Regions from separate parts of the Chitinophaga varians genome, predicted to be linked through region 1. Evidence: riboswitches for the same ligand, from Rfam matches in the RefSeq annotation. Region 1 holds a riboswitch; the other holds the start of a gene.
The links. Region 1 has a riboswitch for S-adenosylmethionine ahead of HGH92_RS29960 (trans-sulfuration enzyme family protein). Riboswitches for the same ligand answer to the same signal wherever they lie in the genome.

Region 1 (3,751 bases):
TGGGGCAGAGATGTACCATAGCGGGAAAGCTCCCTTTATCATCGTTTCCGGCGGCCACGTGCATCCGTTTGGAACACCTTACGCAGAAGCGGTGGAGATGAAAAAATATATGGTCAGCGAACTGAAAGTACCGGCCGATGCGATTATTGTGGAGCCTCATGCACGGCATACCACTACCAATATCCGCAATGCTGTCCGCATTGCCTGGAAAAGCGGCATACCCCTGGAAAAGCGGATGCTGTGCGTATCTGACGCCTTGCAACTGTATTACGTGGCCAGCCCGGTTTTCGGCAAACGCTGCGAGGAAGAACTGAACTATCAGCCGGCGACGGACATGCAGCAGGCCGACCTGAATTTCCTCTCTTTTATACCCGACCTGAAGTCGCTGCAGGCCAACTCACTCGACCCGCTCGATCCCTGATCGCGGACCACAGTATGTACTATGATGAATCGTCACACTTGTTATTCATAAAACACACAACTTCATGTACACTATCCTCGGCGCCGGTGGCGTAATCGCCAATGAACTGGCCAAAGAACTGGTAAAAAACGGAAAGCAGGTACGCCTCGTAAGCCGCTCTCCTCAGGCTATTGCCGGCATCACCGACCTGGTGGCCGCAGACATCACTGACGCCGCGCAAACCCGCCGCGCGGTAGCCGGCGCTACTGTCGTGTTCCTCACGGCCGGATTGAAATATGACCATAAACTATGGGCCGTTGCATGGCCCCGCATCATGAGCAACGTCATCGAAGCCTGTAAAGCGGAAGGCGCTAAACTGATCTTCTTCGATAACGTATATTCTTATGGGTTAGTAAACGGTCCGATGACAGAAAACACCCCCTACAAGCCTGTCAGCAAAAAAGGAAAAATCCGGGCCGCTATTGCCACGCAACTGATGGAGGAAGTCAAAGCCGGTAACATTACGGCCACTATCGCCAGGGCAGCGGATTTCTACGGCCCCGGCGCAGACAAGACCGGCTTCCTTAACCTGCTGATCATCGACAAATTCAAAAAGAATAGTTCCGCCATGTGGCTGGGCAAAGACAACGTCACCCATAGCTACACCTTCACCCCCGACGCCGGCAAAGGACTTTACCTGCTTTCCCAGGACGATTCCTCCTGGAACCAGGTATGGCATCTGCCTACTGCCAATCCGGCCCCGGACGGCAAAGGATATATGGAGATGATCGCGCGCCAGATGGGCGTTAAGCCAAAGTATATGAAGCTGAACCGCTTCCTCATAGCTGTTTCCGGCCTTTTCGATTCCACCATCCGCGAACTGGGAGAGATGTTGTACCAAAGCAACTATCCCTATATTTTCGATTCATCCAAATTTGAAAAACACTTTCAGGTAAAACCTACTTCCTATGAAGAAGGTGTTAAACTTACCCTGCAATATGAATAGTCTACAAAATTTGTAGGAAATAAATTTGGTAGTTTGAATTTGTGTCCTATCTTTGCACCAGTTCTTTTAATCGCTTATCAAGAAAGGAGGAGGGAAATGGCCCGACGATACCTTAGCAACCTTCATCATGGCACTGATGAAAGGTGCTGCATCCATCCCGGCGAAGCCGGGAAAGATAAGTATCTACATTTGATTGTTATTTCATTTAGATATTTTATTATAGGAATGCAGCGGATATATACCCGCTGCATTTTTATTTTAATGACTATAATAAAATGACACAATAACCAAATCTCTTGATGGGCGCTGCATAGAACTTGTTTATTCATTTTTCATCAAACTAAAAAACAAGTACAGATGAGCACTATCACATCACTGATCCATTCTATTCCCGTAGATCCGCAAACAGGCGCAATCGCTGTTCCCATCTACCAGACATCCACCTTCGTACAGGAAGCTCCCGGTGTAAACAAAGGTTATGACTATGCCCGGTCCAACAACCCCACCCGCGAAACAGCAGAAAAAATCATCGCCGGACTTGAAGGCGGCGCAGCCGCTTCCGCCTTTGCCAGCGGTCTGGCAGCCATAGACGCGGTCATCAAACTGCTGAAGGCCGGAGATGAAATTGTGGCGGTAGATGATATCTATGGCGGCGCTTTCCGCCTCTTTCATAAAGTGTATGAAAAATTCGGTATCAAAGTGCATTATGTGGACACGGCCGACACACAGGCGGTATTCCAGGCCATTACACCGGCCACACGCCTAATATGGCTGGAAACACCCACCAATCCTACGTTGAAGATTTCTGATATTGCGGCCATCAGCCGTATCGCCAAGGCAAGTAACTGTCTCCTTTGTGTGGACAATACGTTTGCGTCACCGGTGCTGCAGCAGCCACTGGCCCTTGGTGCCGACCTGGTCATTCACAGCGCCACCAAATACCTGGGTGGCCACAGTGACCTGATCGCCGGTGTGGTAGTGTCTAAAACGCCGCAGCTGGGAGAGGAGATCAAATTTTATCAGAACGCCTGTGGCGCTATCCTGTCACCGTTCGACAGCTTCCTGCTCATACGCGGCATTGAAACACTGCACCTGCGCATCCGCCAGCATGTCGCCTCTGCACAGGTCGTCGCCGAATACCTTGAACAACATCCGGCGGTAGATAAAGTGTTTTATCCGGGGCTGCCTTCCCATCCCGGCCATGCGTTGGCAAAACAACAGAGCAAGGGCTTTGGCGGCATCATCTCTTTCTCATTGAAAGATGACCGCGAAGAAGCAGCCACCGCTTTTGTGACATCCACCCACTATTTTAAACTCGCTGAAAGTCTCGGCGGTATTAAAAGCCTGGTGAGCCATCCCGCTACCATGACCCATAAATCCATACCGGCCGAAAAAAGAAAGGCTGCCGGTGTGAGCGACAGCCTGATACGTTTGTCTATAGGCCTGGAAGAAGCGACCGACCTGCTCGCCGACCTGGAGCAGGCCTTTAAACACTTACCGCAGCCCGCTTTGGCAGAAACCGGGTTACCAGCATAGCGGCTACGTTATCTCCCGTCGCGTTTAAAATGGTGGCCAGCGGATCTACCAGGGTGCCGATCACCATCAGCGGCGGGAGCGCCTCCGGGGGGAAATTGTATACCGACATCACCAGCAGCTCCCCGATGTAACCACCGTTGGGAATGCCGCCTTCCACAATGCTTACGATGACGGTAATGCCCAGTGCCATCACAATCACGTTGACACTGTCGAAACCTTTGCCGTACATGGCAAAAACAACCGCCATCTTGATGATGGAGCTGATGCTGGAACCATCTTTATGCAGCGTTGCGCCCAACGGCACGACCACGTTGCCAACAGATGCCGGCACTCCCATTTTGGGTACCGCTTCCAGGTTGGCCGGAATAGTGGCGATACTGCTGCCGGTGCCGACAGCGGTAAGGGTGGGGACGATATTGTTTTTCCAGAAAATCTTCACCCCCCGGAAACCGCCGGCCACAAAAGCATAGAAGCTGAAGCCAGCCAGGAAATAAATAGCGCCGAAGCCATAATAGATAGCCAGCGAATGCGCATAGGTGCCAAACAACTGCGGGCCCACCGTACCTACCTGGTAGGCGAAATAAGCGCCCAGCCCCAGGGGGGCGGCCTTCATCAGTAATGCCAGCAGGTCTTTCATCACCTCGTTGCCCGAATGCAGGAAACGCCGGAAAGAAGCGCCCCGTTCTCCCGCCCGCATCGCGGCCATGCCGGTCAGTACCGAAAAGATAATGAACGGTAACATGTTCTTGCGGGAAAGCAACTCGTAAAACTCGCTGACCGTCAGCAGCCGCGTCAGCTGCTCGCCGAAA
Region 2 (3,751 bases), on a different contig from region 1:
CGGATGATGGGAATAGAGGCGCAGCTGGAAGCTTCATAAAGGAAAGGCACTTTGTTGGCGGATTGCAGTTCGTACAGTGCCGGCAGGTTTTCCGCGATCATGCGTTTGCTGGCGCTGACAACAGCTTTGCCGTTGCGCAGGGCGGTGCTGACGATATCGAAAGCGGCTTCCGTATCGTTGATCAGTTCCACCACTACGTCGATAGTAGGATCTTCAAGGATTTCATTTTTATCCGTTGTAAAATAGCTACTGTCGATAGGTCTTGATTTGTTGGGGTCTTTAATACAGATTTTTTTGATACGTGCATTAATACCTTTGGTCCTGTTCAATACCTCGTACAGACCCTGGCCTACTACGCCGAAACCGAAAATACCCAGATTGATGATCTTGTTTTCCATACTTTAGTTCATAATTGGTTGGTGCTATCAGTGTTCCTGGCGGGTGGCCCGGGCTGACAGCTATTGTAAAACAGTAATTTGTTTGCCGGCCGGATGGTTTAATTTATCCAGCGCTTGTTTCAGGTCGTTGATGAGGTCTTCTGCATCTTCGATCCCTACGGAGAGTCGGATACAGGAGTCCTGCAGGCCTGTTTTTTTCCGGAATTCTTCCGGGATGGTGCGGTGTGTCATAGTGGCCGGGTGGGCCAGCATGCTTTTCACGCCGCCGAAGCTTTCCGCCAGTTTAAACAGCTTGGTGGCGTTAACGATGCGGATCGCATTTTTAATATTGTCGGCTTTAAGCGAGAAGCTGACGAGGGCGCCGTAGTTCTTCTGCTGTTTGCGGGCAATATGATGATTTTTATGGGTGGCCAGTCCGGGATAGAACACTTTGTCCACCGCCGGGTGTGTGGCGAGCCAGTTGGCGATGGCGCTGGCGTTGCTGCATTGTTTCTCGAACCGGAGGTAGAGCGTTTCAATGCCGCGGATGGTGAGCCATGCTTCAAACGGGCTCAGGATGCTGCCGGAGATGTTCTGGTTGTACCGTATCTGGTCGGCCAGTGCTTTTGAATTCACCACTACCAGTCCGGCTATGACGTCACAGTGGCCGGCCAGGTATTTGGAGGCGCTGTGGATAACGATGTCCGCACCGAGTGTCAGTGGCTGTTGCAGCAGCGGGGTGCTGAAGGTATTGTCTACCGCCAGCAGGATATTATGTTGTTTGGCGATCTTGCTGACAGATTTAATGTCAGATACGCGCAAAGTAGGATTGGTGGGGGATTCCAGCCAGATGATACGGGTGTTGGGCGTGATGGCGGCCAATACCTTGTCCAGGTTGCTGGTGTCCACAAAGTTTACTTTGATGCCAAAACGTTCGAACATGTGGTTGAAGATCTGGAAGATGCCACCATAGGTATCTTCCACGGCCATGATCTCGTCGCCGGATTTCAGCAGTTTGAGCACGGCGTCAATGGCAGACATGCCGCTGGCGAAGGCGAAGCCGGCATATCCTTCTTCCAGGCTACAGATGAGCTCTTCCAGCACTTTACGCGTGGGATTGTTGGCCCGCGAAAATTCAAAACCCTTATTGATGCCCGGTGATTCCTGCACAAAGGTGGACGTCTGATAGATGGGCACTGAAATGGCGCCTGTCAGTTCGTCTACCGGAATGCTGTGAATCAGTTGTGTAGCTGTTTTCATGTTAATAAAATTTTAATGATGTCACGAAGGTCACGCAGTTTCGTGCAACTTTATCATTAAAAATCTATTTTAACAACCTTATTTCCAGGAAGTGGGTGGGGAGAAGGCATAAAAAAAGCCCTTCCGGGTGTTGGAAGAGCTATGAATCAATTATATATCTGGTGAAGATTTATCTCTGCCAACTTATCTTTCCCCGGTACACCGGGGCAGGAATTAGCACCTTTTTCCCGACCAATGCTGGTCTGGAATGGTTGCTAAGGCATCGCAGGGCCAAGTCCCTCCGCCTTTCTGGATAAGTGATGTTAAGAACTGGGTGCAAAGGTAACAGCAGTTTTATCAATTTTCCAAATTTGACGCACAAAAATATTTTCCGGGCGCCGGTGTTTTATTATCTTTAAAGACATTGTTTTACTGACCAACCATATCTTATGCACGTTAACCCCCCGCTCACGGAAGCGCTGTTCCAGCATATCTGGAAGTGCCGCCTGTACCGGCATGAAGGCCTGGTGACCACCACCGGCGAGGCTGTACAGGTCATTCATCCCGGCACGCATAATCATCATAGCGGCCCTGATTTCACAGGCGCCCGGATAAAAATCGGCCCTGTTTTGTGGGCAGGGCCTGTGGAGCTGCATCTGCGCTCGTCTGACTGGTACCGTCATGGCCATGCCGGCGATGCGCAATACGGTCATATCATCCTGCATGTGGTGTACAGGCATGACCTGCCGGCGGGCATCGGTGGGCATATACGGTGCCTGGAGCTGCAGCCTTATATTTCCAACCTGTTGTTGCAGCGTTACGAGGAGCTGCGGCAGTCGGCCGCTTTTGTGCCCTGCAGCGCCCATGCAGGCCGGGTGCCGCCACTGGTGTGGACATCATGGCAGGACCGGCTGCTGGCCGAACGCTGGGAAAGGCGGCAGCGGGAGCTGCTGCACTGGCTGTCGGTCAACCGCCACAACTGGGAAGAGACCTGCTACTGGGCGGTGGCCCGCAGCTACGGCGCACCGGTCAACGCTCCGGCTTTCCTGGCGCTGGCACAGTCGCTGCCCTACCGGTTACTACAGCAGTACCACGACCGTCCGCCGGCCATCGAAGCGCTGTTGTTCGGGCAGGCCGGTATGCTGGAAGATACTTTTACTGACGTATATCCTTTACAGTTACAGCAGGAATACCGGCAGCTGCGACAGCAGCACCGGCTGGAGCCGTTGCCGGCCCATGGCTGGCGGTGGCTGCGGATGCGGCCCTCATCGTTTCCGTCTATGCGCATCGCTGCATTGGCGGCGTTGCTGCAGGGCAGCCGGCGCCTGTTTACCGCCATGCTGGAAGTGGCCGCCCGGCGGCAGCTGGAGCAGCTGTTTTTCGTACCCCCGTCACCGTACTGGCTTACCCATTACCGCTTTGAGCACCCTGTAAAACGTGCCCGTCAGCCGGGGCGGCAGGCACTGCACGCCGTGCTGATCAACAGCGTGCTGCCATTGATGCACCTGTACGGCAGGTACGGGCAACAGCCCGACTACCAGGAGCTGGCACTCACCTTGTTGCAGGAACTGCCGCCGGAAGACAATCATATCATCCGCGAATGGGGGCAGCTGGGCGTGGCACCCGGACAGGCATCAGGCTCCCAGGCCATGCTGGAACTGAAGCAGTACTATTGTGAACAGAAGAGATGCCTGGAATGTGCGGTGGGAACGCGGATCATATCACAAAAGGAATTTCCGCAAAGACGCTGACAGCAAAGACCAAAGGAAAACGCCGAAAAGCTGAAAGGACGAAGGAATAAAAGAAAGAAACCCGCGGAATAAAAAACCTGAATCAGAACGTGACCCTGGGCTACGTTCTGATTCAGGCTGTTTCTTAGAGTGGGCCGCCGGTTAAGGCGAGGCCGGTTTTATTTACTACCAGTTAAACGTAACGTCCTGTTTAATGTCCGGATGAAGGCTGTAGGCTACCGGGCAGGTGTGGGCGGCCCTTTCCAGGATGGTCCTTTCTTTTTCGCCCAGGTTATGGCCGGCCGGCATGTCGAAAACCACAGTGATACCGGTAATACGGCGTGGTTCTGTGCCCATGATCTTGGTGATGGCAACTTTGGTGCCTTCAATATTCCAGTTGTTGTC

Region 2: linked by a shared signal. The riboswitch ahead of HGH92_RS05105 (trans-sulfuration enzyme family protein) and the one ahead of HGH92_RS29960 (trans-sulfuration enzyme family protein) in region 1 are both predicted to bind S-adenosylmethionine.

Annotation. Positions count from the first base shown of each region.
Region 1 is NZ_JABAIA010000004.1:125,945-129,695, forward strand. Features, by position in the region: gene HGH92_RS29950 (YdcF family protein) at 1-421, shown strand, start outside; gene HGH92_RS29955 (NAD-dependent epimerase/dehydratase family protein) at 486-1,406, shown strand; SAM riboswitch class I at 1,478-1,588, shown strand; gene HGH92_RS29960 (trans-sulfuration enzyme family protein) at 1,764-2,942, shown strand; gene HGH92_RS29965 (dicarboxylate/amino acid:cation symporter) at 2,893-3,751, opposite strand, start outside.
Region 2 is NZ_JABAIA010000001.1:1,265,019-1,268,769, reverse strand. Features, by position in the region: gene HGH92_RS05110 (homoserine dehydrogenase) at 1-398, opposite strand, end outside; gene HGH92_RS05105 (trans-sulfuration enzyme family protein) at 459-1,637, opposite strand; SAM riboswitch class I at 1,818-1,936, opposite strand; gene HGH92_RS05100 (DUF2851 family protein) at 2,066-3,367, shown strand; gene HGH92_RS05095 (OsmC family protein) at 3,533-3,751, opposite strand, start outside.